One region of the Priestia sp. TGN 0903 genome, then DNA from elsewhere that is predicted to be linked to it. Evidence: riboswitches for the same ligand, from Rfam matches in the RefSeq annotation. Region 1 holds a riboswitch; each other region holds the start of a gene.
The links. A riboswitch is a leader RNA that binds a small molecule or an ion and turns the genes downstream of it on or off. The one in region 1 is predicted to bind lysine.
Positions count from the first base shown of each region.

Region 1 (10,626 bases):
AGAATAATTCCAAGTTCCCACATCATTTCAGGATCTGCAATAGGTACCGTAATAATATTGGAATCTTTCACTTTGGCATAAAGCGATTCGGGTAAAATAGCAATACCTAGTTCTGCTGCTGTTAATTCAATAATTAAATCCCATTGAGAACTTTTATATGCGATAGAAGGCACAAATCCTGATTTTAAAGCATCTTGAATTAACCGGTCGTGCAGCGTAAATTCTTCACTGAACATAATGAATTTTTCATGCTCCAATTCTTTCATCCAGACGGAAGAACGTTTCGCTAAAGGATGGTTTTTATGGGCGTATAAAAGGAATCTCTCCTTAACGAACGGGTATACGTGAAAATGCTCATCATGACCGCTTGTGAGAGGAAGCATAACAATCCCCATATCTACACCAGCCTCTTCCACAAGGGCTTCAATTTTTTTTGCTCCAAATTCAATAAGCTCTAGAGATACTTTAGGGTATTGTTCATTAAATGCTTTTGCAATCTTCGGGAAAAACAAGGTCCCGATGAGCGGAGGGATTCCCATCTTGATTTGCCCTGTTTGCAAGTTCATTAAATCGCCCAACAAGTGAGGCATGTCTTTTAACACCGACAGCGCTTTAGTTGCCTGATGATACACGACTTCTCCTGCATCGGTTAGCTTTAATTCTCTTGTTGAACGGTCAAGAAGCTCAAATCCTAGTTCATTTTCTACTTTTTTGACGGCTTTACTTAAAGCCGTTTGTGACAAATGAACTTGCAGCGCTGCCTTTGTAAAATTTTTATGATTCGCTACCTCTATAAAGTATTCTAAGTCTCTGATTTCCATGTGAAACTCCATTTCTGCAAACTGCTTATCCTTTTTTTTTACTCTTTATTTTAACCATTAAATTATTTACTGTAAATGCGCTGATTAAAAAAGGGAGCTATCCAACGAATAAAAACGAGGAAAGGAAATGAACTAAAGTTTCTGTCGAAATTGATTTATAAAACCAATAATCTTTTTATAGAGAAACATAGATTTTGCTACTAGCTGATGAGGAATATAAAGATTTTTGCCTGTACGTTCGGGCAAAAATGCAAAACTTATCAAAATAACTGAAAGCCCAAAGGCTGCAGCTGTAATCTCTATCCAAGAAAACACCATATCATTCCTCCTTTTACAAACCTATTAATAGAATATGTAAAAGTTTGAAAGGAGGTTGTACGATAGACCTATAAAGAGCGTCGTCATTAAGCTCTCTCAAAATAAAATGACGTCAAAGAACGCAGGGCCTGTGCCAAACGTTCTTTGACGTCATTTTATTTTCGCTCTTCAGCTTGATGCTCTTGTTTGTTTTGCTCAGTGAGACGTTTTTGATGAGCTTTTGTTTCTGCACTTACGTGATTCGCATCATTCGGTTGATTCTTCTTTGAACCTCCTGCAGCGTTACTCATTAGACGACACCTCCAGTCCGGTTATGAAACATACCTATAGAATGTGCGTATTTACAAACTTTATACACGGCTATCGATATTACTGCACACGAAAAAAGCAAAGGGAGAGTCACTAAGACTGTTCCCTTTGCTTTTTTACTAGGCGACTTTATCGGTGGTGATAATTTTATTAATCCAGTCTTTTCCTTCTGTAAACCTTGTAACAAGCATCGCTGTTACTGTATTTCCCGTACTGTTTAAGAGCGTAGCAGGGGCGTCAATAATTGTGGAAATGACCGCAATGATGGGCAGAACTTCTGGCGAAAATCCGTAAATTGTAATGATTAACATTTCGCCAATCATACCGCCTCCAGGAATTGCTCCCATTACGGCTCCAACTAAAAAGGCTACGCCTAATATGCTCAAAATACTCGTAGCAGACGTCATATCTTTGCCGAACAAACTGAATAAGAAAACAATTTTTAGAATACCACCGATAACAGAACCATCTTTATGGGTGTTTGCTCCTAATGGAATTACTGTTTCAGCAATATCCAGCGGCACACCCATTTTCTTTGTTGCGTCTAAATTGACTGGAATAGATGCCGCGGAAGAACAGGTAGCAATAGCAGTGATAGAAGGAGCAGCTGCATTTTTCCAAAACAGCTTAATTCCTGCTTTACCGCCAGCAATCCATGCGTATAGCGTAAAGAAGCCAAAATAGTAAACGATTGCAATTAATAAATAAAGAATAAATGCTCTAGCATACCCTTGCAAGATCTTTGGTCCAAGTTCTCCTACTACAGTAGCAAAATAGCACCCTAAACCAATTGGAGCATAGTACATGACAATTTTAACGACTTTCATCGATACTTCTTGACCCGAAGTCAGAAATTTCGCCATAGGCTGTCCTTTTTCACCAGCCATCGTGGTAGCAATACCGAAGATAACGGCAAAGACAATTAATTGTAAAATATGCTCTTTCGAAAATAACTGAACAAAATCAGGTACAGTAAATGTACTAACAAGCTGATTTAAAAGCGTCATTTTTTCAGCTGTATTTTCACTGTCACCCATTAATTCTTTAATGGCAGAAGTATCTACGTTGTGCAGCGGATTGTAAAGTGATGCGCCTAAAAAGCCTAGAACGGCTGAAACAACAGCAGTGGCGACAAACACAACGGCGATACCTAGCATAATTTTACCAAGACGTTTCATTTCGTTCATGTTTGCGATCGCCGAAGCCACACTAAAAAAGACAAGGGGAACGATAATCATGAACATTAAATTAAGAAACAAATCACCAAAGGGCTTTACGACTGCCACATCGGGCCCGATAGCATATCCTGCTATCCCGCCAATTAAAATAGCGAGAAGCAGAATAAGCGATGATCTGTACGTTTTAAATACACTTAAAACCATATAGATTTCCTCCAAACAACAATAGCTTCTTTACTACGCAAGAACAGCTATCATTTGCTCATTGCATACGTAGTAACGACTGGCTTTACATCTTTACGCACCAAATCTTCGTATGTTTCTCGCTCTACAGCAAGACGAGCTTCTCCATTTTTCACAAATACAACAGCAGGGCGCGGAATACGGTTGTAATTGCTAGCCATTGAATAGTTGTAGGCACCTGTAGAGGATACTGCTAGTAAATCTCCTTGATTAACGCGCGGTAAATCGATATCCCAAATAAGCATATCTCCTGATTCACAGCATTTCCCCGCAATTGATACTGTTTCATCTTTTTTATCCGTCACTCTATTAGCCAAGACAGCTTCATGTTTTGCATCGTAAAGAGCAGGACGGATATTATCGGTCATACCGCCATCAATTCCTACGTATTTGCGTACACCTGGAATCTCCTTCGTTGAGCCGATTGTATAAAGCGTTGTACCTGCTTCTCCTACGATGCTTCTTCCAGGCTCAATCCAGACTTCCGGAAGGGTATAATTCTGTTCAGTTAACGTGCGGCTTAGCTTTTCTGTCAGTGCATCTACATAATACTCAACTGGAAGTGGAGAGTCGCTTTCGGTATAACGAATACCAAAACCACCACCTACGTTTAAAACTTTTACTTCAAATTCCATTTTATCACGAATACTGAATAAGAAATCAGTTAAAATATCAATGGCGCGAGAAAAACCATCTACTTCAAAAATTTGCGAACCAATATGACAATGAATGCCTAAAAGATCGTAGTAAGGCTTTTCTAATGCAGAACTTACCGCTTTCATAGCCTGGTCATTGGAAAGACCAAATCCAAACTTGGAGTCTTCCTGTCCGGTCATAATATATTCATGTGTGTGGGCTTCAATCCCTGGAGTAACACGCAGAAGAATAGATGCTTTCTGTTTGCGCTCAGCTGCTAAGGCATGTAAAACTTCAAGTTCGGTAAAGTTATCCACAACAAAACAGCCAATATTCGCATCAAGAGCCATTTCAATTTCTTCAATCGTTTTGTTATTTCCGTGAAAATGAATGCGTTCAGCTGGATATCCCGCTTCAAGAGCTGTAAATAATTCGCCTCCTGAGACCACATCTAATGACATATCAAGCTTCGTTAAAAGGCTAGCCATTTCCATACAAAGAAACGCTTTCCCTGCATAGGCGATTTGATATGAAAAGCCGCTTCTTTGAAAGGCTGAATGGAAGGCCTTGCATTTCGTCTCAATTAATTCTTGATCGTAGATGTATAGGGGAGTGCCGTATTGTTTTTTCAGTTCGACCGTATCGCACTGCCCAATTTCTAAATGATTGCTGCTGTTAATTTTACTCGTTCCATGTAAGTACATAATCCGTATCCCTCCATTTAAATCATTCAACTATAACTTTGATGGTCAGTAGAAAAACACAAAAAAGACCCGTGAAGTGATGTTCACGCGTCTTGGTTTCATAATAATAAAGTATTATTACATTCTAGGCATCAACATCTCTTCAATAGCTCTCCACAAACCAAGTGGTTTGTGACAGCTCAGCATTTATTCAATACTGAACCAGTATATGAACACAATGGATGTTTATATACTTCGGCACGAAATCCCTTTTACTTATCTTCACAGACTCCATTAGTCTCCAATAAGTGACTCTTGATTTCATGCACCTCTATTCTCAGAGAGGAAAATTATATTTAAATGTAACTCCTATTATATTTCCTTTTCCTCTGTCTAGTCAATGAAAAGTTAAGGCATAGGAATATCAAAGAAGATAAATAAAAAAGCTATGAAGCTTCCAGATAGAATCCAAGCAGCCAGCGCTGTCTTCTGATGAATGATTAAAAGTGAGAACGTGACAATATTGAAGAGAAAAGAACATAGCAGCGACCATCCATAATGATGAGTGATACTGTGATTAACATAAGCAATGAACTCAATCACAGTAAATAAAAGCGCCCATAAAAGAATCCACCACAGCCGGCCGCTTACATGCAGCGGCAGCCTTCCTAAAAAAACCGGTATAACAAACGGATAAATAATTAAGGTTATTCCAAGAGAAACCATTAGGTGATCGGGTAGAAAAAGATGATCAATACCAACAGGGTGAAATACCCATACGCGGTGATGAAACAGCAGCACTTCATAAAGCAAATTCCCCGTGACCCAAAACAGCAAAGTAGGGTAGTATTCTTGATACCTTCGCCACTTGCCAAATAGTAAACCAAGAATGATAAAAAATAATACAAATGAAGATTGCATACGCTCTCCTTAAAATAATGGTTATTTCTTTTTATTTACATATTATAGTGGTTTTATTCTTTCATTTTTTTATTCAGCACCTATAATAGAAAAGCCGTAAGCCACAGCGTTAAAGACGTACTACCACTATTTATGGCTTTCTTCACCCTGTTATAATCTTGGTAAAAGAACTTCTACCGCTTTTGTTTACGAGACGAAAGGAGCTATATGTCAAAGTCAGCAAGGCTTAAAAATAAGCTTAAAATAGCTTCGCCTAGTATGTGACTTCTTTTTTTGCTATGCTAAAATTGCATACATATAGCATGAGAATACTAGAAGAAAGAAAAGGGTGTTTTGGTATGAAAACATACATCGTAGTTGGAGCTGGGGTACTTGGAGCTTCTACGGCATATCATTTAGCAAAAGCAGGAGCAGATGTGACATTGATAGATCGCAAGGATGCTGGTCAAGCTACTGATGCAGCAGCAGGAATTGTTTGTCCATGGCTTTCGCAGCGTCGAAATAAAGCATGGTACCGCTTAGCAAAAGGCGGCGCCAAGTACTATCAAACATTAATTCAGCAATTAGAAGAAGATGGAGAAACGGATACGGGATATAAGCGAGTAGGAGCAATTAGTTTACACACTGATGAACAAAAGCTTAAAAAAATGGAAGAACGAGCATATAAGCGTCGGGAAGAAGCCCCCGAAATAGGCGAGATTACACGTTTATCCGCTAAAGAAACACAGGCTTTGTTTCCGGCTCTTTCGGAAGAATACAGTTCAGTTCATATTAGTGGAGCCGCTCGCGTTAACGGAAGAGCTCTTCGAAACGCACTTGTGAATGCAGCGAAGAAAAACGGTGCAAAAATAATAGAAGGAAACGCAGAACTACTTTATGAAAATAATCAAGTAACGGGCGTTGCCGTAAATGGACAAACCCTTCTAGCAAGTACAACAATCGTGACAGCAGGAGCGTGGGCAAATCAATTACTAGAGCCTCTTGGAGTGAAATTTTTAGCAAGCTTTCAAAAAGCGCAAATTGTCCACTTGCATCTTCCTGATTTAGATACAAAAGACTGGCCCGTTGTAATGCCTCCAAGCGACCAATATATTCTTTCGTTTGAACAAGGTCAAATTGTCATAGGAGCAACACATGAAAACGACACGGGTTATGACTTGAGAGTAACGGCTGGGGGGCTTCATGAAATTTTTTCAAAGGCCTTATTAATTGCTCCTGGCTTAACAGAAAGCACAGTCTTAGAAACAAGGGTAGGGTTTCGACCATTTACTCCAGGCTTCTTGCCAGTCATTGGGGCTCTTCCAGCTTACGAAGGAATACTAGTAGCGAATGGTCTCGGAGCTTCAGGCTTAACGTCGGGTCCTTATCTTGGTTCAGAGCTTGCTAAATTAGCACTTGAAATGGAAATGGAAATTGATCTTAGCGATTATGATGTAAGAGGGGCTATTGAGTCCTAAGCAAATAGAATGAATGAAAACAAATAGAAGTTCGCAAACTATAACTACTATATGATGAAAGGAAGTAGATTGTTTGCGAAAGGTTATGATAAGTGCAGCAGCAGCTTTTTTATTTATGAGCGGGACGCCTGTATTAGCGGAAAACAATCCTCAGCCAGAAACAAAAGACGTGCAGCTGACGTCTCAGCAAAAGCAGGAATTATCCGTTCTGTACAAAGAAATGTTCGAAAAAAAGAAAGAAATACTTTCAAAATATGTGGAGTACGGCGTGCTAAGCAAAACGGAGAGTCAAAACATTTCTTCACATATGGAAAATCGCTATCAGCATATGGAGCAAAATGGTTTTGTCCCGAAGCGTCACTGTCATAAAATGCATCATTCAAAGTAATTCCTATTCACATAAAAAAGCGCCTATACAGGCGCTTTTTTATGTGAATGAATGGAAAATATCCGCTTCTTTATCTAGTAAATTTTAAACACCTCATGTAAAATTAAGAGAATGAGAACGAGTAGGAAAGATGCTAGTGAGGGGTAGGTAAATATGAACGATGAACGAAAATAAAAAAATAGTCCGATTACATGCAGAAAATCATTCAGCTGAGGATCTAGGAATCATATTTGCTTACAAACAAAAAGGTGACCATCTTGTTTACAGTATGTATCAAGGAGAAAGCGTTTCTGAGCAAAAAATACCTCTAGAAGAATGGGTCTCGTATGAGCATTTTTTTGAAGCGCTAAATAAAAAGAAAAAGCTTATGTACGAGCTTCAAATAAATGATAAACGCTATGTAGTAAACTTAACCCCTTTATCTTACACAGAAAAACCTGAAATTATGGGACATTGCGTGAATATAACTAGTTATCAGGAGAAAAAAGAACAGATTCAGCCTTTTATTTATCATAACGCAGATGCTGTTGCTATCGTTGACTTAGAGGGTAAAACGCTTCAAGTGAACCCTGCGTTTGAGAATACATTTGGCTGGACGTTTGAAGAAATTCATCAAAAGCCTCTTCCGATTATACCTTCGTTTTTAAAGGAGCCCGTGTGCGAACTTCATAAGACTATTCAATCAGGGGAATCGAAAACGGAATTTGAGACGGTCAGACAGCATAAAGACGGGCATTTAATTAATGTAAGCGTCACACTATTTCGCGTTGAAAATATGAATGATTGGCCGTTATGCATTGCGTTTGTCTATCGAGATATAACATCACGCAAGCAGGATGAGACGGCTTTAAAAGAAAGCGAACAGCGCTACCGAAGTTTGATTGAGTTATCCCCGGAAGCAATTATCGTTCATAGTGAAGGTAAAATTGATTATATCAACCCTGCAGGAGCTAAAGCACTAGGATACAAGAATCCTCAAGATGTATTAGGAGCTTGTGTTTATCAGTTTGTTCACCCTGATTACTATGATGTTGTAAAACAGCGAATTTATCGAATGAAAACAGAAAATAAATCTGTGGATCTGCAGGAAGAAAAGTTTATTCATAAAGACGGTCATACGATTGATGCCGAAACCATTGCCTTTCCTATTCCGTATATGGGAAAGCAGGCCATTCAAGTTTTGTTTCGTGATATTACAGAACGTAAAAAAACTGAAAAATTGCTGCGTGAATCCGCTCAGCTTTCCTTAGTCGGACAGTTAGCAGCGGGTATCGCTCACGAAATCAGAAACCCTCTAACAGCGGTAAAAGGATTTATGCAGTTATTAGAAGAAACGAGCGGTCAGCCTTACTATGTAGAAATGATAAATCATGAGTTAGATAGAATCGAATTGATTGCCGACGAGTTCTTGAGTCTTGCAAAGCCTCAGGCGAAAACCTACAAAGACAAACACGTCCAAGATATCTTAGAGAACACGTTAAAGCTAGCTGAGGTGCAGGGGATTACAGAGAAAATTCACGTAAAAAAAGAGATTGATCTTCATCTTCCTCTCGTATTATGCGAAGAAAACCAGTTAAAACAGGTCTTTAGCAATATATTTAAAAATGCCGTCGAATCCATGCCAAGTGGAGGAACTGTAACGATTCAACTAAAAAGATTTAATCAGGAGAACCTTGTTGTCCGGTTTAGCGACGAGGGGCCAGGCATCACGCAGGAACGAATGCAGCATTTAGGAAAACCTTTTTATAGTACGAAAGAGAAAGGAACGGGGCTTGGACTGATGGTGTGCTATAAGATCATTCGAGAACATAGAGGAGAAATTAACTTTGTAAGTGAACTTGGAAAAGGAACTACCGTAGACATTCTTTTGCCTTTTAAAAAGTAGATTCTACTTTTATAAGCATGAAACCTTTTCTAAAGGGGAATACATGTTAGTGAACGAATAATGAGGTTAAAATAGGAGGGAATACGATGGAACGTATTGAAACGGGAGAGATTTTTACAATTTTAGATGAAAATGATCAAGAGCAAGATATTGAAGTGCTTGGAAAAATGACGATTGAAGGCCACGATTATATTGCCGTTGCGTTTGTGGAAGAAGTTTTAATTGAAACAGAAGAAGAAATTGATGTTTTCTTTTTAAAAATTGAAGATGATGGTGAATGGTCTTCAATTGAAGATGATGATGAGTTTGAAAAAGTATCAGCCGTATTTGAGGAAATGACATCCGCGTAAAAAGAGAGGTTACAACCTCTCTTTTTTTTATTTCTAAATAATATAATATTTAGAATTTTTCTAAAAATATCTTGCTGAATTATTTCCCTTCATTTATGATAAATATGTAACATACCAACCGGTTAGTAAGTAAATGAAAGCGAGGGACTACCGTGTATTTTTCTTACTCTGACAAAGTAGTGAAGCTGCAAAAAGAATTGAGCTCTTTTATGGAAGAGCATATTTATCCAAATGAACGGCTATACGAACAACAGCTGAATGAACAGCCATCTAGATGGTCAGCTGTTCCTCCAATCATGGAAGAGTTAAAAGAAAAAGCAAAGCGAGCTGGGCTATGGAACTTATTTTTGCCAGAAAGCGAATACGGAGCAGGTCTAACAAATGTAGAATACGCTCCTCTTTGCGAAATTATGGGCCGTTCTATTATTGGACCAGAAGCTTTTAACTGCGGAGCTCCTGACACTGGCAATATGGAAGTGCTGGTTCGATACGGAACGCCTGAACAGAAAGAAAAATGGCTAAAGCCTCTGTTAAATGGAGACATTCGCTCCTGCTTTTCTATGACAGAACCGGATGTAGGTTCTTCTGATGCCACAAACATTCAGTGCAGTATTGTAAGAGAAGGCGATGAATATGTAATAAATGGAAGAAAATGGTGGTCTTCAGGTGCGGGAGATCCTCGCTGCAAAATTGCTATTGTCATGGGAAAAAGCGATTTTAACGCATCTAAATATGAACAGCAGTCTATGATTCTAGTTCCATTAAATACTCCGGGAGTTAAAATTGAACGAATGCTTCCAGTCTTTGGATACGATCACGCTCCTCATGGACATGCTGAAATTCATTATGACAATGTGCGTGTGCCAGCATCCAATATGCTTTTAGGCGAAGGAAAAGGGTTTGCTATTGCTCAAGGTAGATTAGGGCCTGGACGTATTCATCACTGCATGCGTCTAATAGGAGCAGCTGAAAGAGCGCTCGAAGAATTATGTAAGCGTATTCAAAGTCGTTCTACATTTAATAAGGTACTTTCTCAGCAAGGGGTTATTCAAGAATGGGTGGCAGAATCGCGTATTGAAATTGAGCAAGCTCGCTTATTAACATTAAAAGCTGCTTATATGATGGACACAGTTGGAAATAAAAAAGCGCGGAAAGAAATTGCCATGATTAAAGTAATAGCTCCTGCTATGGCTTTAAAAGTCATTGATCGTGCCATTCAAGCATTTGGAGCAGCAGGTGTTTCAGAAGACACGCCGCTTGCGGCACTTTGGGCAAATGCCCGCACTTTGCGCCTTGCCGATGGTCCAGACGAAGTGCACAAAGCACAGCTTGCAAGACTTGAGCTAAAATCCTATCAAGAACAGGAGGCAACCTATGCACATAAAGGATCTGTTTGATTTAACTGGAAAGACAGCTATTATTACCGGAGGAGGCAGA
Region 1 covers NZ_JBOZGL010000001.1:365,136-375,761, reverse strand. Annotated here, with positions in the region: gene ACRPLY_RS01975 (LysR family transcriptional regulator) at 1-821, opposite strand, end outside; gene ACRPLY_RS01970 (hypothetical protein) at 954-1,139, opposite strand; gene ACRPLY_RS01965 (hypothetical protein) at 1,295-1,429, opposite strand; gene ACRPLY_RS01960 (dicarboxylate/amino acid:cation symporter) at 1,568-2,830, opposite strand; gene lysA (diaminopimelate decarboxylase) at 2,881-4,209, opposite strand; lysine riboswitch at 4,348-4,530, opposite strand; gene ACRPLY_RS01950 (CBO0543 family protein) at 4,597-5,109, opposite strand; gene ACRPLY_RS01945 (NAD(P)/FAD-dependent oxidoreductase) at 5,448-6,566, shown strand; gene ACRPLY_RS01940 (YckD family protein) at 6,640-6,954, shown strand; gene ACRPLY_RS01935 (PAS domain-containing sensor histidine kinase) at 7,115-8,839, shown strand; gene ACRPLY_RS01930 (DUF1292 domain-containing protein) at 8,926-9,189, shown strand; gene ACRPLY_RS01925 (acyl-CoA dehydrogenase) at 9,342-10,586, shown strand; gene ACRPLY_RS01920 (SDR family oxidoreductase) at 10,564-10,626, shown strand, end outside.

Region 2 (10,626 bases), 190 kb from region 1:
CAATATTTAAATTCCAAAGAATGATGCCAAAAATAATAAAGAAGCTATGAAAAAAGACGGATAGCCACGTTTGACTTTGAAGGCTTTCGCTTAAGCTTGATCCAAATACACCAAACCAAAACACAATATTTAAAGGGTTCATAAGAGCAATAAAAAAACCTGTAAAAAACGACTTATCTTTTTTAGCAGAAGGGCTATTTACATCTACTGAAAAGGAACGAGAGACAGCTTGTTTCATACTTTGAAAGCCAACAAATGTGAGCATGACAAAACCCGTTGCATACAGGACAACCGTAACAGCCTGCATCTGAACAAAAGGGGTTAACCCTATTAAAATGAGAAGCATAAATAAGATATCGGCTGTCATTCCTCCTAAACCAACTAGCCAAGAAGCCCAAAATCCTTTTGTCAGACCTCTTTTAATCATCTCTATATTAATTGGGCCTACCGGTGCTGCGAGACTAATACCTAGAATTATTTGTTTTATAGCAATCAAAAACCACTCCACAAACACAGCCTCCTTTCTAACTTGTCCAATAGTAGCTTATATATATATAGATTAGAATTTTATAATTTAGAAGCGAGATTTAGTTAAAAATACTCATAAACTTTCTTTTTTTTAATACACATGTAACGTTGAGTTCCATAAGGAGGGTTTTAATGGTATCAAAAATGCTTTTTCGAGCTAATGAGATTTTAGAGTCAACGCACGTCCCGTTCTGGGGGAAAGATGCTTTTCAATATTTCCAAAGCGATATATTATCAGAAGAAAATCCATTTCCCTGTATATTAGGGGTAGAAGGCTGTAAAAAAGATTTACTGCGTTTTTCATTTGTGACGACTCCTTATAACTATCAAGATATTAAACATGCAGCGGCGGCACTTAGAGAATACATAGATACATTTAAGACCATAGGTCGCTATACATCCTTTGTGTTATTCTTTAAGCCTGAACATAAAGAACGGTCAATGGAAGAGTACGAAACGATGTTTTGGGATACGCTGACGTTTCTTCATCAAATTGATCAAAAGAAATGGCCGCAAGATATTCCGAAAGACCCAAAAGATGCATTATGGGAATTTTGTTTTCACGGAGAACCTATTTTTGTCGTCTGTAATACGCCTGCTCATTCTCTACGTAAAAGCCGTAAGAGCAGAGGATTTATGATTACATTTCAGCCGCGGTGGGTGTTTGAAGGTATGACAGGAGATTCAAAAATAGGGAAGCATGTACAAAAAGTCGTCCGCGATCGGTTAAAAACATATGATGACGTATCAGCTCACCCTGAGTTAGGCTGGTATGGACAGCAGGAAAACAGAGAGTGGAAGCAATATTTTTTACACGATGATAATAACCATACTACCGGACAGTGTCCATTTAAATTAAAAAGGAGTGAGCAGCATGGACGTAAAAAAAGCCTCTATTAAAAAAGGAGTTGGCGGAAAGTTTGAAGAAGTAATTAAAGAGCTGCTTCCGGCGTATACTGGATACGTTGAAGTACAGCACGATATTGCTTTTCAAACACATCCGTCTCATACGCATCCAACTGATGAAATTCTTCATATCCTTGAAGGATCTATTTACTTTACAGTTGAACGTGATACGGTTCTATGTCAGGCCGGAGATCGGATACATTTACCGAAACAAACGGTTCATTCTTCAAAAGCCGGTCCTGATGGATGCACATACGTTATTTCCATTTTAAAATAAAGATGAAAGAAGATGATGCTTATGCTACGTTCCCGGCCAGTGCTGCTGCTTATCGATGTACAAGAAGGGTTTTATTCACCCCAGTGGGGAGAAAGAAACAATTTAGATGCAGAAAAGAATATGCTGACGCTACTGCAAGCATGGAGACGCCAAGATTATCCTGTCATTCACGTGCAGCATGCATCAGAAAATCCAGATTCTCCTTTACACCCAAGCTCGAAGGGGTTTCAGTTTAAAGAAGGATTTGGTCCACAAGAAGATGAATACTTAATTCGCAAGCACGTGAACAGCTGCTTCATTGGAACAGAGCTAGATAGCTATTTAAAAGCAAATGGCTATGATACGCTCATTTTAATAGGACTAACTACTAATCACTGCGTCTCTACGACTGCCCGCATGGCTGGGAATTTAGGGTACAGGACGTACGTTGTAAACGATGCAACGGCTTGCTTTGATTGTATGTCCTACGATGGAAAAACCAGACTTCCTGCAGAAGATGTACATACATTCGCACTGTCTTCTTTGCACGGAGAGTTTGCAACGGTCATTTCTACAAAAGAGACTCTTCAAGTCCTTCAAACCTTTCAATATGCCCAAAACCAATAACCGATGTGCATGCGCACATCGTTTTTTTATGTAGATTATGTTTATTAAAAGAAGTAAAATAAAGATAATTCTATACTATAAGGAGTTTGTACATATGATCATTCGTTATGCTAAAGAAGAAGATTTACCTATGCTTGTTGAAATTTATAATCAGTCCGTTCAAACAAGTGCTGCTACTTTTGACTTAACGCCTGTAACAGTAGAACAAAGAAGGGGCTGGTTTAATAATCATATTAGCAATGAACTCTTTCCGCTTATTGTCGCGGAAAAAGATGGAGTAGTAGCGGGCTATGCTTCGCTTTCTTCTTATCGAGATAAAGAAGCGTACATTCAAACGGTAGAGCTATCGATTTATATTGATAAAAATCAGCAGGGGTATGGCATTGGAAAACAGCTTATGAAGCGGATTTTGGAATTGGCTAAAGAACTCAACCATCACGTTGTCATTTCAGGGATTACAAAAGGGAATGATATCAGTATCAAAATGCATGAGCAATTTAATTTTACATTTTGCGGAGAATTTAAAGAAGTAGGCTGGAAATTCGATCAGTGGCAAGATGTGCTTTTTTATCAGCTTATTTTATAAGATGTATGACACCTTTACACATTGTAACGTTTTAGTTTCATGTGTAAAGGTTATTAAAATAATAAGTCATTTTATTATTTTAATACGAAAGGTGTTAGCTATCATGAATACAGCATATAAGAGCTATTCCAAAAAGATGGTCCAAAAAAGAACTGCATATCCAGCTGAATAGAATCAAACACAATTCTGAACTATCTACTATAACAGCAGATCCGCTTTTTCACCTGTTACAATGTACTCGTTCGGGCCTTCAAACTAAGCAAGAAATCATAGACTACATCCAAACCATTCCTAATCACCAACTTCCATCTTTTGCAACTCGTTTAAGCAGGTTAATTCAGCGTATTTATTATATCGAAGCTGCTGATTACTATAACCGTCCCCTCAAAGGTTATATGCTTGTTATGAAAAACCAACCCGCTTATATATCTCTTCATTTTGCCGATCAGCTCATATAAAAAAAGCTCTCTATTCTTTTGAATAGAGAGCTTTTTTTATTCGTATTTTTTCACTGTTACTTGACATTCTTTTAACGGGATAAGCTTCGACTTTTTCGTCCATTTGTATCCTAACCAAACAATTAAGAATAAAGGAAGTCCGATATAAGAAACAAGTACACCGTACCAGTCAATCGAGTCACCCATAAACGCCGAATAGTTTTGGCCTAAAATAACAACGGCACATAAAATAAAGGCAAAGATAGGGCCAAATGGGAAAAGTTTTGCATGATATGGAAGTTCACTCAAATCATGACCTTGAGCAACAAATGCTCTTCTAAAACGATAGTGGCTGATCGCAATTCCTAACCAAGCAATAAAACCAGACATACCAGAAGCATTAAGTAACCACGTATATACCGCACCGTCTCCAAAAAATGAAGCACCAAATGCAAGTGTACCGACAAGTGCCGTTGCGATTAAGGCATTAACTGGAACGCCTCGTTTATTCACTTTTGCTAAGAACCTTGGTGCTTTTCCATCTTTCGCTAAGTTCCACAGCATACGCGTAGAAGCATACATACCTGAGTTACCAGCAGATAAAACAGCTGTTAAAATAACGGCATTAATCGCTGATGCTGCAAACGCCAGACCTGCTCGTTCGAATATTAAAGTAAACGGACTTACTCTCACGTCATCACTTGCTAATGAATTCGCTGTGTATGGAATAAGCATTCCAATAACAAAAATAGCTAAAATATAAAATAACAAGATGCGCCAGAAGACTTGTTTAACTGCGCGAGGAACCGTTTTTTCCGGATCTTCACTTTCTCCAGCTGCGACTCCAAGCAACTCTGTTCCTTGGAATGAAAAACCAGCTGCCATAAATATACCTAGTACAGTGAAGAATCCACCGTGAATCGGTCCATCACCAAGCGTGAAGTTTTTGAAACCTGGTGCTTCATTGTTAAAGATACCAAAAATCATCATAATACCAATAACTAAAAAGATAATAACCGTTACTACTTTAATTAACGAAAACCAAAATTCAGATTCACCAAATCCTTTTACAGAAAGGTAGTTAAGCCCAAACATAATTAATAAAAACAGGGCACTCCATAAAATAGAAGAAGAGTTCGGGAACCAAAATTTCATAATAAGGGCTCCAGCGGATAATTCAGCTGCAATCGTAATAGCCCAGTTATACCAGTAGTTCCAGCCGAGAGCGAAACCAAAGGATGGATCTACAAAACGAGACGCATACGTACTAAATGAACCAGCTTCAGGCATATAAGCTGCGAGCTCTGCTAGGCTGGTCATCAAAAAGTAAACCATTACGCCAATAATAGCGTAAGCTAAAAGCGCTCCCCCAGGTCCTGCTGTGTGAATTGCTCCACCACTTGCTAGGAATAAGCCGGTTCCGATGGCTCCTCCTAATGAAATCATCGTTAAGTGGCGAGATTTCAACCCACGTTTTAATTCTTGCTGCTCTTGCATAGATAAATACTCCTTTCGAATGTACGGAAAGAGACGGGATAACATAAAAAAAGCCCGCAGTATATGTGCGCGCTTTTAAATCTGAAAACCGCGTCAACCTTCCGTGAAGATAGCTCTTCACATCACTCGCATGATGTGACAGTTCTGTTCCTGTTCGGAGACAGCCCCAGCTTAAATCAACCGAGAAGTGATTTAAACTTCGGCAATTTTTCCTTTCAAGCAACATCCTCAATGTTCTCTGCATTTCCGTTACTTTACTATTAAAAACTGCGACCTCTACCTCATCGATTAGGATGAGGGTTTTTTATATTCAATTGACATAAAAGAAGTATAACAAATACTAAAACGATTGTCATTATAAAAAATAGATTCAGAAAATAGAAACATCTTTGAAATCTCTCGAATCTATTTTGTTACGTATGGTATAATAAACATTGTCTTTATACTACATAAATATCCAAACGTACCACAGGGGGAGCCGCCGTGCTGAGAGTGAACGAAATGTTCAGACCCTTAGAACCTGTTAGTTAACGCTAGCGTAGGAATGTGGGAATAGTAGCATATAGTTGCTTACTCCTGTGTAAACCGTTTGATATGAATGATTCAAAAACAGGAGTGAGAAACGTGAATAAAGCATTACCTTTACAGGCTAAAATTGAAATAGCTATTTTTGCAGCATTGGCACTTCTACTTGACCTTTTGCCTTCCATTAAGATTGCAACGGCTGTAAGTATTTCGTTCTCCATGGTGCCCATTTTTATTATGTGCTTTCGCTGGGGAGTAAAAGGCGGGGCTCTATCTGGTCTATTATGGGGGCTTTTGCAGTTAGCGACAGGAACGGCTTATATTTTAACAGCGCTACAAACATTTATTGAATATATTGTGGCTTTTGCTTTTATAGGTTTTGGAGGTATTTTTTCACAATCTATTAAAACAAATTTAGCTACCAATAACAGATCAAAAGCTTTTGTTTTGATTGTTTTATCCCTTATTATCGGAAGCTTCGCACGTTATTTCTGGCACTTTATTGCTGGTATTATTTTCTGGGGATCGTACGCACCAAAAGGTATGTCCGCTCTGTGGTATTCTTTTTCAATGAACGGTGTTTCAATGGTAGGGTCACTAATAGCCTGCTTAGTCATTCTTTCATTGTTAATTCCATCGGCATCAAGAATGATTGTAACTAAATCACATTCATCATAAGAAAAAAGACTAAATCTGCCAAGATTTAGTCTTTTTTTTCATTTGTCACCTTTGTTTACACAAAAGTGTGTCAGGTTTGATAACATAGTTAGTGAAATATTCAAAAAACTGTTTTATGATAGTCAACATATTCAAACGAGATAAGGGATTGATAGCATGCTACAGAAATGGATCACGAGCATAGGTTTAGATATTGGAACAAGCACAACAAAACTGATTGTAAGCAAGCTGTTAATAGCAAATCAACAAAATCAGTTTACGCTGCCAGGCTGTCAAATTATTGATCGTCGCGTAACGTATGCAAGTTCTATCTATACCACACCTATGGTAAACGAGGTTGAAATCGATGTTCAACGATTAACGGTACTACTAGAACAAGAGTACAAGAATGCAGAAATCTCCTTAGATCAAGTGGAGGCGGGCGCTGTGATCATCACAGGAGAAACTGCTAGAAAGCAAAATGCAGAGAGTATCGTTCACTATCTAGCCGAACATGCTGGAGATTTCGTTGTTGCAACAGCCGGTGCTGATTTGGAAGGAATATTGGCGGCAAAAGGATCAGGAGCAATCCAACATTCCGCTGAAACAAATGCAGTAATTGCCAATATTGATGTAGGAGGAGGCACTGCTAACATCGCCTTATGTCAAAATGGAAAAGTGATAGAAACATTTACCCTGCATGTAGGCGGGAGATTAATTCGGCTGAATTCAGACGGTTTTGTAACCTACATTTCACCTTATTTAACTGAATTTTTAAAAAATAATTCTTTAATACTGCGAGAAGGTGAAAAAGCAACATTTGAAAAACTCTCGTCTATCTGTCAATTACTAGCTGAAGAAACCGTGAATTATGTAAAAGCGCTGAAGCAAAATTCCACGCTGCTCGTTTCTCCTCATACAAGATCTTCTATCCAACCAGAAACAATCATGATTTCAGGAGGAGTAGGGGCAATGATGGAGAAGCAGAAGCCAAAAACAGTGAGGAAAGTCGCTGTACATGGAGACATTGGTCCTCTGCTAGCGTATCAGTTTCAATCCATACACGTATCTCAAGCCGCTGAAACAACGCGCGCTACTGTCATTGGGGCCGGCATGCAAAATACAGAAGTTAGCGGATCAACCGTATACATTAAATCAAAGCGGCTGCCGCTAAAAAATATTCCGATTATAGAGATACCCGTACAGCAAGAGGAGGAGTGGAATCCGCAGCTGTTTCAAGAAAGAGCTCGAACGGCATGTATGCAGGCTTCAACTGTTTTCAGCGCAGAAGATCCTCCCGTTGCTATTGCTTTATCTCATTTCCCTTACTGCAGCTATATAATGCTGCAAGAATTAGCAAAAGTAATAAGCGCTGAATTTGGTGCTTGTTTTAAAGGAGCTAAGTGCCTCGTTGTTTTATGCGAGCAGGATATTGCTAAAGCTTTAGGACAAGCACTAGCCAAACAGGAGAAAGAATTAGAAATTATTTGTTTAGATCAAATTGACTTTACCCACGGAGATTATATCGATCTAGGGTTACCCGTAGCTGGAGAGGCAATCTCTGTTTCGATTAAAACACTCGCTTTTTCATCATAATCAACTGAACATACAAGGAGGAAAAGATGTTTAAAACTACCCGGTTGTTAGGAGAAACATTTTCATTTTATAGCTTGAAAGAAATTATGGCCAAAGCAAACGAAGAACGTTCTGGAGATCAGCTCGCACGAGTTAGCGCTGAGTCAATGAAAGAACGAATGGCAGCCAAACAAGTGCTAGCTGATATCACACTTGCTGATATTCGAAATTACCCGCTGCTAAGCGCAGATGAAGACAACGTCTCGGCATTAATCGAAAGTCAGGTTGATTCATCGGTTTACGACATTATTAAAAATTGGACAGTAGGGGAGTTAAGAGAATACATCTTATCTGATGAGCATACCGGAGAAGACCTTCTTGCGCTTAGCAAAGGATTAAACAGCGAAATGATTGCGGCAGCTACTAAAATTATGTCCAATTTAGATTTAATTCAAGGAGCTGCCAAGATAGAAGTGCAAACTACTTGTCAAACGACTATCGGTCAAAAAGGCGTATTGGCTTCAAGAGCCCAGCCTAATCATCCTTCAGATAACTTAAAAGGAATGAGAGCATCTCTCTACGAAGCGTTAAGCTATGGAATTGGAGATGCGGTTATCGGAATTAACCCTGTTATTGATACAACGGATAATATCTACGCGCTTTTAAATGAAACAAAAAATATAATCAACGAATGGTCGATTCCTACTCAAAACTGTGTATTATCACATGTGACGAGCCAAATGAGAGCAATCGAAAAAGGAGCAGCTGCTGACTTGATTTTCCAAAGTTTAGCAGGCACAGAAGCCGGTAATGATTCATTTGGGATTTCACTGTCTATGCTCGATGAAGCGACAGCGTTAATTCATGAAAAAGGGACAGCAAAAGGTCCGAACCGCTGGTATTTTGAAACAGGACAAGGTTCTGAACTGTCAGCAGAAGCCCACTATAATATTGATCAAGTAACGCTCGAAGCTAGATGCTATGGCTTAGCTCGCCACTACAAGCCTTTCTTAGTTAACACGGTTGTTGGATTTATTGGACCTGAATATTTATATAACAGCAAACAAGTCCTGCGAGCTGGGTTAGAAGATCACTTTATGGGCAAAATGCACGGCTTGCCTATGGGAGTAGACGTATGTTACACCAATCACATGGATGCTGATCAAAACGATATGGATAATTTAAGTATGCTTCTAGGAACAGCTGGGGTGAACTTTGTAATAGGAGTGCCCATGGCTGATGACTGCATGCTAAACTATCAGTCTCTTAGTTATCATGATATCGCAACCGTGCGCAATGTACTCGGCCGTACCCCAACTCCGTTATTTCAAAAATGGCTTGAAGATCAGCGTATTATGGAAAACGGACGCTTCACATCAAGAGCTGGAGACCCAACTATTTTTATGAATTTGATTTAAGGAAGGTGCTTACTATGATACCAAAGTCAAATCGCGATCCGCTTGAAACACTGAAACGATTTACCCCTGCCCGCATAGGTGTTGGCCGTACGGGAACAAGGCCGCTAACAAAAGACGTTTTATCTTTTCGCACAGATCATGCCGCAGCCGTAGACTCTCTATACGGCTCAGTTTCAGAAGATATTCTATCTGAGTTTAACCTTTTTTCTGTGAATACACGCGCGGAGTCAAAAGAACATTATTTAAAACGGCCGGATCAAGGGAGGTTATTAGCAGATGGCGCTAAGAAAGAGATTTTAAAAAACTGCGTGCCACAGCCTGATGTACAAGTAGTGGTATCAGATGGACTGAGCGCTAAGGCAATTGAAGAAAACATGAGCGACGTGTATCCTGCTTTAATTGATTCACTGGAGTCATATGGACTTCGTATCGGGACTTCGTTTTTTGTAAAAGGAGGACGAGTTGCATGTATGGATGAAATTGGTGAAATCATAAAGCCAAAAGCACTTGTGCTATTGATTGGAGAGCGACCTGGGCTGGTCAGTGCTGAATCCATGAGTGCTTACATGTGCTATGAACCTAGCAAAGGCAAAAAAGAGTCTGATCGTATGGTTATTTCTAATATTCATAAAAGAGGAACGCCTCCTATTGAGGCAGCCGCACATATCGGTACCATGATTGACAAAATGATTAAGCAGCAAACAAGCGGTGTACATCTTATTGTCTAAACATCAAAAGGAGGAGAACGTATGGCGTTACAAAAACAATTAAAACCTATTCATTTATGGGCTATTTCAGTTGGTATGGTTATTTCAGGACAATACTTTGGGTGGAACTACGGGTTTGAACAAGGCGGGATTATCGGGCTTGCAATTGCAACCTTAATTGTAACGGTGTTTTACACAACGTTTATGTTCAGCTATGCAGAGCTTTCAACATCTATCCCGCAAGCTGGTGGACCTTCAGCTTATGCAAGAAGAGCACTTGGACCTTTTGGCGGATATATCGCCGGAATTGCATGCTTGCTTGAATTTATTTTTGCTCCTCCTGCTATTGCGGTATCAACAGGAGCATACCTGCACTTTCTTGTCCCAGCCGTTAACCCTGTATATGCAACGGTAGGTGCCTTTATTTTCTTTGTTTTACTAAATTTAATCGGGGTAAAAGAAGTAGCGGTGATTGAGCTTACAGCTACCATTGTTGCACTAATTGGTTTATCTATTTTTTATGTAGCTGGTTTGCCTCATGTACAAACATCAAATATTTTCAACGCTCATTCATTTATTAACGGGCCAACAGGGGTACTAGCGGCTATTCCATTCGCTGTTTGGTTCTATCTTGCAATAGAAGGCGGAGCAATGGCAGCGGAAGAAGTGGAAAACCCTAAAAAAAACATTCCTAAAGGATTTATTGGAGCGATTATTACTCTTGCAACCGCAACGTTGTTTACGCTATTTGTAACAGCAGGACTTGGCGGAGGAAGCGGGAAGCTAGCCGATTATCCACTTCCGCAGGCACTGTCTTCTGTATATGGAAACGGCATTTCAACCGTTGTTGCTATTATCGGGCTATTCGGATTGATTGCTAGTTTAAATGGAATCATCATGGGATTTT
Region 2 covers NZ_JBOZGL010000001.1:175,277-185,902, forward strand. Annotated here, with positions in the region: gene ACRPLY_RS00960 (LysE family transporter) at 1-508, opposite strand, end outside; gene ACRPLY_RS00965 (YqcI/YcgG family protein) at 661-1,428, shown strand; gene ACRPLY_RS00970 (cupin domain-containing protein) at 1,403-1,711, shown strand; gene ACRPLY_RS00975 (cysteine hydrolase family protein) at 1,733-2,317, shown strand; gene ACRPLY_RS00980 (GNAT family N-acetyltransferase) at 2,412-2,903, shown strand; gene ACRPLY_RS00985 (amino acid permease) at 3,398-4,837, opposite strand; lysine riboswitch at 4,940-5,124, opposite strand; TPP riboswitch at 5,299-5,399, shown strand; gene thiT (energy-coupled thiamine transporter ThiT) at 5,432-6,040, shown strand; gene ACRPLY_RS00995 (ethanolamine ammonia-lyase reactivating factor EutA) at 6,197-7,615, shown strand; gene ACRPLY_RS01000 (ethanolamine ammonia-lyase subunit EutB) at 7,642-9,012, shown strand; gene eutC (ethanolamine ammonia-lyase subunit EutC) at 9,027-9,740, shown strand; gene eat (ethanolamine permease) at 9,762-10,626, shown strand, end outside.
Region 2: linked by a shared signal. The riboswitch ahead of ACRPLY_RS00985 (amino acid permease) and the one ahead of lysA (diaminopimelate decarboxylase) in region 1 are both predicted to bind lysine.

Region 3 (10,626 bases), on a different contig from region 1:
TAGACAACCTGCTAACGCTTTGTCTCAAGATTTATTAAAAGATCTTTCAAGTGTTTTAAAACATTTAGAAGATAGCAAAGAGACAAGGGTTATCGTCATTAAAGGCGAAGGGAAATTCTTTTGTGCTGGAGCTGATATAAAAGAGTTTACATCACTGCAGCAGGAAAAAGATTACGAGAAACTTGCTGTTAACGGCCAAGAGCTCTTTGAGTATATTGAAAATTACCCAAAACCAGTTATTGCAGCTATTCATGGAGCTGCTTTAGGCGGAGGATTAGAGCTTGCTATGAGCTGCCATATCCGTTTGGTAACAGAAAATGCTAAGCTGGGCTTGCCTGAACTTCAGTTAGGAATTATACCAGGGTTTGGAGGAACTCAGCGATTGCCTCGTTATGTAGGGGTTCATAAGGCTTGTGAGATGATGCTGACAAGTGATCCAATATCGGGCAGCGAGGCAGTGGAGTTAGGATTGGCAAACGCAGCTTTTGAAGAAAGTCAGCTTATCAATGAAACATTTTTACTTGCTAGAAAAATTGCCAAAAAAAGCCCAATCTCTGTTAAAGCTACCTTGCAGCTGCTTCAACATGTAAAAACAGATGCTTATTACAGCGGCATCAAAAAAGAAGCACAGTTTTTTGGAAGCGTATTCAAAAGCCGTGATGCTCAAGAAGGCGTAGCCGCTTTTATTGAAAAGCGCCAGCCTAAATTTTTAGGAAAATAAGCTTAGGAGGGGAATTGAATGAATATTTATGTGTTAGTAAAAAGAACGTTCGATACAGAGGAGAAACTTTCACTAAAAAATGGTCAAATTGTTGAAGATGGAGCTGAATTTATTATTAATCCTTACGATGAGTATGCAGTTGAAGAGGCTATTCAGCTAAAGGAAAAGCATGGCGGAGAGATTACGGTCGTGAGTGTAGGAGGGGAAGAATCAGAAAAAGAACTCCGAACAGCTTTGGCTATGGGAGCAGATAAAGCGGTTTTAATCAATACGGAAGATGACATAGAAGATGGCGATCAGTACACGACTTCTAGGCTGCTGGCACAGTACTTAAAAGAGCAATCTCCTGATTTAATCTTAGCAGGAAACGTAGCGATTGACGGAGGTTCAGGCCAGGTGGGACCGCGCGTAGCAGAACAGTTAGAAATCCCTTATATTACAACGATTACAAAGCTGGATATTGAAGGTGAAAAAGTGACGGTTGTACGCGATGTGGAAGGAGATTCGGAAGTTATTGAAACGTCGCTTCCTCTTTTAGTAACAGCTCAGCAGGGACTTAATGAGCCTCGCTATCCATCTCTTCCAGGGATTATGAAAGCGAAGAAGAAACCGTTGGTTGAAGTGGAATTAGACGATTTAGATTTAGATGAAGATGATGTAGAAGCAAAAACAAAGACAATTGAAATTTATTTACCTCCGAAAAAAGACGCGGGGCGCGTATTACAAGGAGATATAAAAGATCAAGTAACAGAGCTGGTCAATTTACTGCATAAGGAAGCAAAAGTCATTTAATAAGTCAAAAGTCAAAACAATGGGGGTATTGTAATGGGACGCAAAGTGTTAGTTCTTGGAGAAGCACGTGATGGGGGATTACGAAACGTATCGTTTGAAGCGATTTCCGCAGCGTCTACTGTAGCTGACGGGGGAGAAATTATTGCAGCGTTAGTAGGAAAGGACGTAAAATCTTTAAGTGAAGAACTTATTGCATACGGAGCAGATAAAGTTGTTGTGACGGAGCATGAAGATTTAGCTGCTTACACATCGGATGGTTACGCTCAGGCATTATTAGCCATCATTGAAAGTGAACAGCCTGAAGCTATCGTATTTGGGCATACGGCTCTTGGCAAAGATCTAGCGCCAAAACTGGCAGCTCGCTTAGATAAAGGACTTATCTCGGATGTGACGGATGTAGAAGTGGGAGGGGATCAAGTAGTCTTCACTCGCCCAATTTATTCTGGTAAAGCATTTGAGAAGAAAATCATGACCGATGCTTTTACGTTTGTCACGATTCGTCCAAATAATATTTCACCGCTTGCAAAAGATGAGGGGCGTACAGGTGATGTAGAGGATTTAAATGTTGAAATCAAAAACCTGCGTACTGTTGTAAAAGAAGTCGTACGCAAAGCAACGCAAGGGGTTGATTTGTCCGAAGCAAAAGTCGTGATTGCAGGTGGTCGAGGTGTAAAAAGTACGGAAGGTTTTGGACCTCTCCAAGAACTAGCGGACGTGTTAAATGGAGCTGTTGGAGCGTCTCGCGGAGCGTGCGATGCAGATTACTGCGACTATTCTCTTCAAATCGGTCAGACGGGCAAAGTAGTCACACCAGATTTATACATTGCCTGCGGAATTTCAGGTGCTATTCAGCATTTGGCAGGTATGTCAAATTCAAAAATTATTGTTGCAATCAATAAAGATCCTGAAGCGAATATTTTTAAAGTAGCTGACTACGGAATCGTTGGAGATTTATTTGAAGTAGTGCCTCTGCTAACGGAAGAATTTAAAAAGCTGAAAGTACAGTCTGCGTAAGATTCTCGGACAAAAGTATTTGAGACGAAGTGAAGAACGAACCGTTGATCAAGATTTTTGATTAGTGGTTCGTTTTTTTGTTAGGGTAAACGCAGGGTAGGTCTTTCTAGCAGGTGATTGGAGGGCAAGGCGAAGACTCCTGCTAGAAAAGCGAAGTCTTGCATGGAAATCAACTGCGGTGTCGCAAGCGGTTCAACCCATGTATACTATTTGTTCGTCTTTGGATTCATTTAGTCAGGTCTCAGCCTCATGGGAAACGAAATTTTCTACGCATATTTTTAGGCAAATTGTACAAACTAGAGCGGAGAATAAACAGTATAAATGTAAGCAAAAAGTTAGCAAACCTTATTTGAAGGTGATATACTGTGAGTAGAATTTGGATATTGCATATATTTAGGAGGAATTAAAATGGCTATTGCACATGCTACAGATAAAAACTTTACAGATGAAATTAAATCAGGCCTAGTGCTTGTTGACTTTTGGGCACCATGGTGTGGCCCTTGTAAAATGATTGCTCCAGTTCTTGAAGAAATTGATGGCGAACTTAACGATAAAGTTAAAATCGTAAAAGTAGACGTTGATGAAAATCAAGAAACAGCTGGAAAATTTGGTGTTATGAGTATCCCAACTTTAGTATTATTCAAAGATGGAGAGAAAGTTGATCAAGTAGTTGGTTTCCAACCAAAAGAAGCATTAACAGAATTAATTAATAAACACGCGTAAGTCAAAACCTAGCTCAGGCTAGGTTTTTTTCTTTTTCTCCACTTTTTCTCTTTTGGGAATACTTTTATTTAGCGAATATGCGTTCGTTTGTTTTATACTAGATGTAAGGAACACCGCCATAAATCCAGCTTATGTACATGTATTAAGACAGGAAAGAATGTAGGTTACGCTTCATAAGCGATTGTATAGATGGACAGAGTAAGAGAAGAGGAAGGAGAAAAGTATGAACGATTATTTAAAAGAAAAGCTGGCTATTTTACCGGATCAGCCCGGCTGTTACTTGATGAAAGATAAATATGGAACGGTCATTTACGTAGGAAAAGCAAAAGTATTAAAAAATCGAGTACGTTCCTACTTTACCGGATCTCATGACGGAAAGACGCTTCGACTTGTAAACGACATTGTCGACTTTGAATATATCGTCACATCTTCTAATTTAGAAGCGCTTATTTTAGAAATGAATTTAATTAAAAAGCATGACCCAAAATACAATATTATGCTTAAAGATGATAAGGGCTATCCGTTTATTAAGATTACAGCTGAAAAACAGCCCCGACTTGTTATTACAAGAAAAATAAAAAAAGATAAAGGGAAATACTTCGGTCCTTATCCTAATGTTCAAGCAGCAAATGAAACAAAGCGGCTTCTTGATCGCATTTATCCGTTAAGAAAGTGCTCCACTATGCCAGATAGGCCTTGTTTGTATTACCATATCGGGCAATGTCTAGCTCCTTGCGTAAAAGAGGTAAAAGAAGAGCAAAACAAACAAATTATTGAAAATATCACGCGGTTTTTAAATGGTGGATATGAGCATGTCAAAACAGAGTTAACTGAAAAAATGTTAAAAGCTTCAGAAGAACTTGACTTTGAACGGGCTAAAGAATACCGAGATCAAATTGCTCATATCGAAGCGACAATGGAAAAGCAAAAAGTAACGTTTAATGATTTTGTTAATCGAGATGTGTTTGGCTATTCTTACGATAAAGGCTGGATGTGTGTTCAAGTTTTCTTTATTCGCCAAGGGAAATTAATTGAGCGAGAAGTTTCTATGTTTCCTTTTTATAAAGAGCCAGAAGAAGATTTCTTAACTTTTATCGGTCAGTTTTATGCCAAAAATATTAAGCCAAAAGAAGTGATGGTTCCAGCAACGATTGATGCAGAGTTAGCTGAGAAGTTAGTAGAAGTAGAGGTTCAGCATCCAAAGCGAGGCAAAAAGAAAGAATTAGTAGAACTTGCGTGTAAAAATGCAAAAATTGCGCTCGGTGAAAAATTCTATTTAATTGAACGAGATGAAGAGCGTACAGTTGGCGCAGTTGAACGGTTAGGAGAAGAGCTTGGAATTGCCGCTCCTTATCGGATTGAAGCATTTGATAACTCAAATATTCAAGGAACAGACCCAGTTTCTGCGATGATTGTTTTTGTTGATGGGAAACCGGAAAAGAAAGAATATCGCAAATATAAAATTAAGACCGTAAAGGGACCAGATGATTACAGTTCCATGAGGGAAGTCGTTCGCAGACGGTATTCCAGAGCGTTAAAAGAAGGCCTTCCGCTTCCGGATTTAATTGTTGTAGATGGAGGCAAAGGGCATTTAGCTGCAGTCCAGGACGTTCTCGAAAATGAATTGGGACTTTTAGTGCCTACAGCAGGTCTTGTTAAAGATGATAAACACAGAACCTCCAACCTGATGATTGGTGAGCCTCCTCAAATCATACCGCTTGAACGCAATAGTCAAGAATTTTATTTGCTTCAGCGAATTCAAGATGAAGTTCACCGCTTTGCAATCACCTTCCACCGTCAAGTGCGCTCTAAGTCCGCTTTTCAGTCAGTTCTAGACGACATTCCGGGAGTGGGAGAAAAGCGTAAGAAAGCTTTGTTAAAGCATTTTGGTTCGGTGAAAAAATTGAAAGAAGCAACGGTTGAAGATATACGAAATTCAGGTGTTCCTCAAAACATTGCTGAAAAAATTTATGAAACATTACAAAAATAGTCTTGAAATAATAGAAAATATTTGATAAGCTATTAACTAATTTCATACGACACTTCATCAAATGAAGTGAAGATAGAGGTGCAAATTTAATCAGTACGCATCAGGAAGGGTATGAGCCCTTATGAACGATGCGGAAAGGGAAATTTGCCGAAGTGAACATTACCTCATAGTAATGATTGCTGGTTCTGCGTTGAATAAACGTAGGATTGTCAAGATGTAGATTCTTGGAGAGCTATCTCACGGCAGTGGACGGTTATGTTTTATAATTTTCGTTCGTTAAGCAATGAGAGCTCATCTCATTGCTTTTTTTATTGTCTGAGTAAAAAAATTTAGCTTCTCATCATCCTGCATATGCAAATTTATTGAAAAGGAATGAACAAAATTATGGCATTAATCGTTCAAAAATTTGGTGGAACATCTGTTGGTTCTGTTGAACGTATTCAACATGTAGCAAACCGTGTTATTCAAGAAGCAGAGCGCGGTAACCAAGTAGTAGTTGTTGTATCGGCAATGGGCAAAACCACAGATGCACTGGTGAAATTAGCAAGTGATATTACGGACAGTCCAAGTAAACGCGAAATGGATATGCTTCTTACAACTGGAGAACAAGTAACGATTTCCCTGTTAACAATGGCTCTTCAATGCAAAGGTCATGAAGCCACTTCGCTAACAGGTTGGCAAGCTGGTATCCAGACGGAAGCAGTTCACAGCAATGCACGAATCCAGCACATTGACACGACTCGTATTCAAAGCCAATTAGATAGAGGTCGAATCGTAGTAGTAGCTGGATTCCAAGGCTGTTCAGAAGATGGAAGCATTACAACATTAGGTCGAGGCGGCTCTGACACGACGGCAGTAGCTCTTGCCGCGGCACTAAAAGCTGCAAAATGTGATATTTATACAGACGTAACAGGAGTGTTTACGACGGATCCGCGCTACGTAGAAGAGGCTCGTAAACTTCATTCTATTTCATATGACGAAATGTTAGAATTAGCTAATTTAGGAGCAGGGGTGCTGCATCCGCGCGCTGTTGAGTTTGCAAAAAATTATCAGGTACCGCTAGAAGTGCGTTCAAGCTTAGAAAACGAGAATGGAACGATTGTTGAGGAGGAAGTTTCAATGGAACAAAACTTAGTCGTAAGAGGAATTGCGTTTGAAGATAATATTTCACGGGTGACAATTGAAGGGTTAAACAACGAGTTACAAACTCTTTCTACTATTTTTACAGCATTAGCAAAAGAACAGTTAAATGTGGATATTATTATTCAAAACGTAACGGCTAATAATCGCCTCTCTATCTCATTTTCTATTAAAACTGTAGATGTAGAAGCTGCTCTTGCCGTCTTAAAAGAGTATAAATCTACCTTGGGGTATACGCGTATTGAACATGAAAGCAGTCTGGCTAAAGTATCGATTGTGGGATCTGGCATGATATCTAATCCAGGTGTTGCAGCCGAAATGTTTGAAGTGCTGGCAGGAGAGAAAATTGAAGTGAAGATGGTCAGCACGTCTGAAATTAAAGTATCTACAGTTGTACCGCATGCTGATATGGTAAAAGCTGTTGAGACGCTTCACGTAGCATTTGAATTAGAAGAGCAGCAGGCAGTGCAAGTATAAAGAAAAGAAAAAAGACGTGGTATCTCCACGTCTTTTATATATACGTATTTCTTACTTTTTATAACGCTCCGCACGGGTTTCGGTAGGTAAGATATCTTTTCGGTCCCACTGCACGGAAATCAGCACTTTTCCGTTCTTTTCTTTAGGTGTTAAGTAGGCTTCTGTTAGGCAGTTGTTTTGACGCTGAATCTGTTCAGCCACAAACCCTGACTCAAGATGAAATGAACAAGTTTCCTGCTGAAATCTTTTGCTGACCATATCACCTGATAACTCAAGCTCTAGTGAATATTTATCTTTTTTGGCAAGCGTCAGTGTTCCCCAGGAAGCTGCTTTAAAAAATGCGACGATTTCATCCATTGTATTTAATGGATATTTACGCGCAAGGTGTTTTCCTGCCCAGTATGAGATGGTATTCGTTTCGTCTCCAAGAAGCTCTGGAATTAACACGTCACGCAAAAGGCTGTATCCGAAATATGGAACGTGATCAAGAGCTCTCTCTGTTTCAGCTGCGGCATTAGGTTCTAATGTTTCCATCGTCTCTTCAAGTTCTTGCTGTGATTCTGTTTGTAAATTGCTCATGCTTTCCCCTCTTTCTTTACTACTATTATATACAAATCTAAAAAACCTCTCACGCATTTTTTTAATAAAATGTAAGAGGATCTTTATTATGGTAAAAAGAGTTAGATGTAAAGATAAAAAATCCATAAAATTACTTTTAAAAGGGTACTTTTACCTGTGTAAATGTTTTGTGAACTTGTTTACAATAAAAGTATAAAGTAAACGCTTACTTAACTGTGGCAAGCGATATTATAATAGAAAGAAAAAATCTTTAACATCAATGCAGTAAGCGTTAACAAATATAAAATTTTATAAATTTATATTTTATAGAAGATTTAAACATCTTGCCTTGACGCTCTTAATCGATGGGAGTAAAATTAACCTGTCACATACTTTATTAGGAAATGCAAAGGTTTTCATTTCCTGTATTCACGATTAATCTATTTGTCTAGTGGGAGTAAGAAAGTTCTTCACAAACTATGTTCATTTAACTAAGGGGGGTCTACGCAGATGGCGGCAAACAGAGAGTTTCAATATCGGAGAATCCATTCACTACTTGGAGTAATACCAATCGGGATTTTCTTAACACAGCATTTAGTTGTGAATCATTTCGCGACAAAGGGAGAAGAATCATTTAATCAAGCAGCTCACTTCATGGAGAGCTTACCTTTCCGCTATGCTCTAGAAATTTTCATTATTTTCTTACCAATCGTTTTTCACGCAATATACGGTCTTTACATCGCATTCACTGCTAAAACAAACGTTAACAACTATGGATTTTTCCGTAACTGGATGTTTATCCTTCAGCGTGTTTCAGGTGTAATCACACTTATCTTCATCACATGGCACGTATGGGAAACCAGAATACAAGCTGCGCTTGGAAAAGAAGTAGATTTTCAAATGATGGAACGAATTTTAAGCAACCCAGCAATGTTTGCATTCTACATAGTTGGTGTTGTATCTACGATCTTCCACTTTGCAAACGGTCTATGGTCATTTGGAGTTAGCTGGGGGTTAACTGTAACACCACGTTCTCAAAGAATTTCAACTTATGTGACATTAGCAATCTTCTTAGCACTTACATTCGTAGGTGTTCGTACATTATTCGCATTTGCATAAAATTAAGGTTTTGAAGGAGTGGGGTTCCGATGAGTAACGGAAAAATCATCGTAGTCGGTGGCGGTTTAGCTGGCTTGATGGCAACAATAAAAATTGCTGAGTCTGGCAAGCAAGTAGATTTATTTTCACTAGTTCCGGTAAAAAGATCTCACTCAGTTTGCGCGCAAGGTGGAATCAACGGAGCCGTAAATACGAAAGGTGAAGGAGATTCACCATGGGAACACTTTGATGACACAGTGTATGGCGGAGACTTTTTAGCCAACCAGCCACCTGTAAAAGCAATGTGTGAAGCAGCTCCTGGTATTATTCACTTACTTGACCGTATGGGTGTTATGTTTAACCGTACTCCTGAGGGTTTGTTAGACTTCAGACGATTTGGCGGAACGCAGCATCACCGTACGGCTTTTGCTGGAGCAACAACGGGTCAACAGTTATTGTACGCATTAGATGAGCAGGTTCGTCGCTATGAAGTTGCCGGACTTGTGACAAAGTACGAAGGATGGGAATTCTTAGGTGCTGTTCTTGATGATGAGCGCAGCTGTCGCGGAATTTCTGCACAGAATTTAAAATCAATGGAAATTAAAACGTTCCCAGCTGATGCGGTTATTATGGCTACAGGTGGACCTGGTATTGTCTTTGGAAAATCGACGAACTCAGTTATTAATACAGGTTCAGCGGCATCTATCGTGTATCAGCAAGGTGCATACTATTCAAACGGAGAGTTTATTCAAATTCATCCAACTGCTATCCCGGGAGATGATAAGCTTCGTCTTATGAGTGAATCTGCTCGTGGAGAAGGCGGACGCGTTTGGACATATAAAGACGGTAAACCTTGGTATTTCTTAGAGGAAAAATATCCGGCATACGGTAACTTAGTACCTCGTGATATTGCAACTCGTGAAATTTTTGACGTCTGCGTAGCGCAGAAGTTAGGAATTAACGGAGAGAACATGGTTTATCTGGACCTTTCACATAAAGATCCAAAAGAGCTAGACATTAAACTTGGAGGTATCATCGAAATCTATGAAAAATTCATGGGCGATGATCCGCGCAAAGTACCAATGAAGATTTTCCCAGCCGTACACTATTCAATGGGCGGTTTATGGGTGGATTACGATCAAATGACAAATATCCCTGGCTTGTTCGCAGCTGGTGAGTGTGATTATTCGCAGCACGGAGCGAACCGTTTAGGAGCAAACTCATTATTGTCAGCTATTTATGGCGGTATGGTTGCTGGTCCTAAAGCCGTTGAATACATCAATGGTTTAGAAAAGAGCGCAGATGCTATTTCTTCAAGCGTATATGATCGTCATGTGAAAGAAGAAGAAGAGAAATGGAACAATATCATGAATCTTCAAGGTACAGAAAATGCATACGTTCTTCATAAAGAGCTAGGGGAATGGATGACTGACAACGTGACAGTCGTACGATACAATGACAAACTGTTAAAAACAGATGAAAAGATTCAAGAATTAATTGAACGCTATGATCGTATTAACATTAATGACACGGCTAAATGGAGTAATCAAGCCGCAACATTTACTCGTCAGCTTCAAAACATGCTCCAACTTTCACGTGTTGTAACGCTTGGAGCTTACAACCGTAACGAAAGTCGCGGTGCTCATTATAAGCCGGATTTCCCAGATCGTAACGATGAAGAATTCTTAAAAACAACAATGGCATCTTTCGTTGATAAGAAAACGGCTCCTTCTTTCCATTATGAAGAGGTAGACGTATCGTTAATCAAACCGCGTAAGCGCGACTACACAAAGAAAAAAGATGAAAAACCAAAAAAACAACAAGAGGGGGTTCGTTAATCAATGAGTGAACAACAAACAGTCCAAAAGACAGTGCGCTTCATTATTACACGTCAAGATTCAGCTGAATCTGCTCCTTACAATCAGGAGTTTGAAATTCCGTATCGTCCGAATATGAACGTTATTTCAGCACTGATGGAAATCAGACGTAACCCTGTTGATGCTTCAGGTAAAGAGGTTGCTCCGATAAACTGGGAAATGAACTGTTTAGAGGAAGTATGCGGAGCCTGTTCAATGGTTATCAACGGTAAACCTCGTCAGTCATGTACAGCTCT
Region 3 covers NZ_JBOZGL010000005.1:195,104-205,729, reverse strand. Annotated here, with positions in the region: gene ACRPLY_RS18540 (enoyl-CoA hydratase) at 1-721, shown strand, start outside; gene ACRPLY_RS18535 (electron transfer flavoprotein subunit beta/FixA family protein) at 740-1,513, shown strand; gene ACRPLY_RS18530 (electron transfer flavoprotein subunit alpha/FixB family protein) at 1,547-2,527, shown strand; gene trxA (thioredoxin) at 2,936-3,250, shown strand; gene uvrC (excinuclease ABC subunit UvrC) at 3,474-5,240, shown strand; lysine riboswitch at 5,306-5,483, shown strand; gene ACRPLY_RS18515 (aspartate kinase) at 5,625-6,857, shown strand; gene ACRPLY_RS18510 (YslB family protein) at 6,909-7,436, opposite strand; gene ACRPLY_RS18505 (succinate dehydrogenase cytochrome b558 subunit) at 7,926-8,534, shown strand; gene sdhA (succinate dehydrogenase flavoprotein subunit) at 8,564-10,351, shown strand; gene sdhB (succinate dehydrogenase iron-sulfur subunit) at 10,355-10,626, shown strand, end outside.
Region 3: linked by a shared signal. The riboswitch ahead of ACRPLY_RS18515 (aspartate kinase) and the one ahead of lysA (diaminopimelate decarboxylase) in region 1 are both predicted to bind lysine.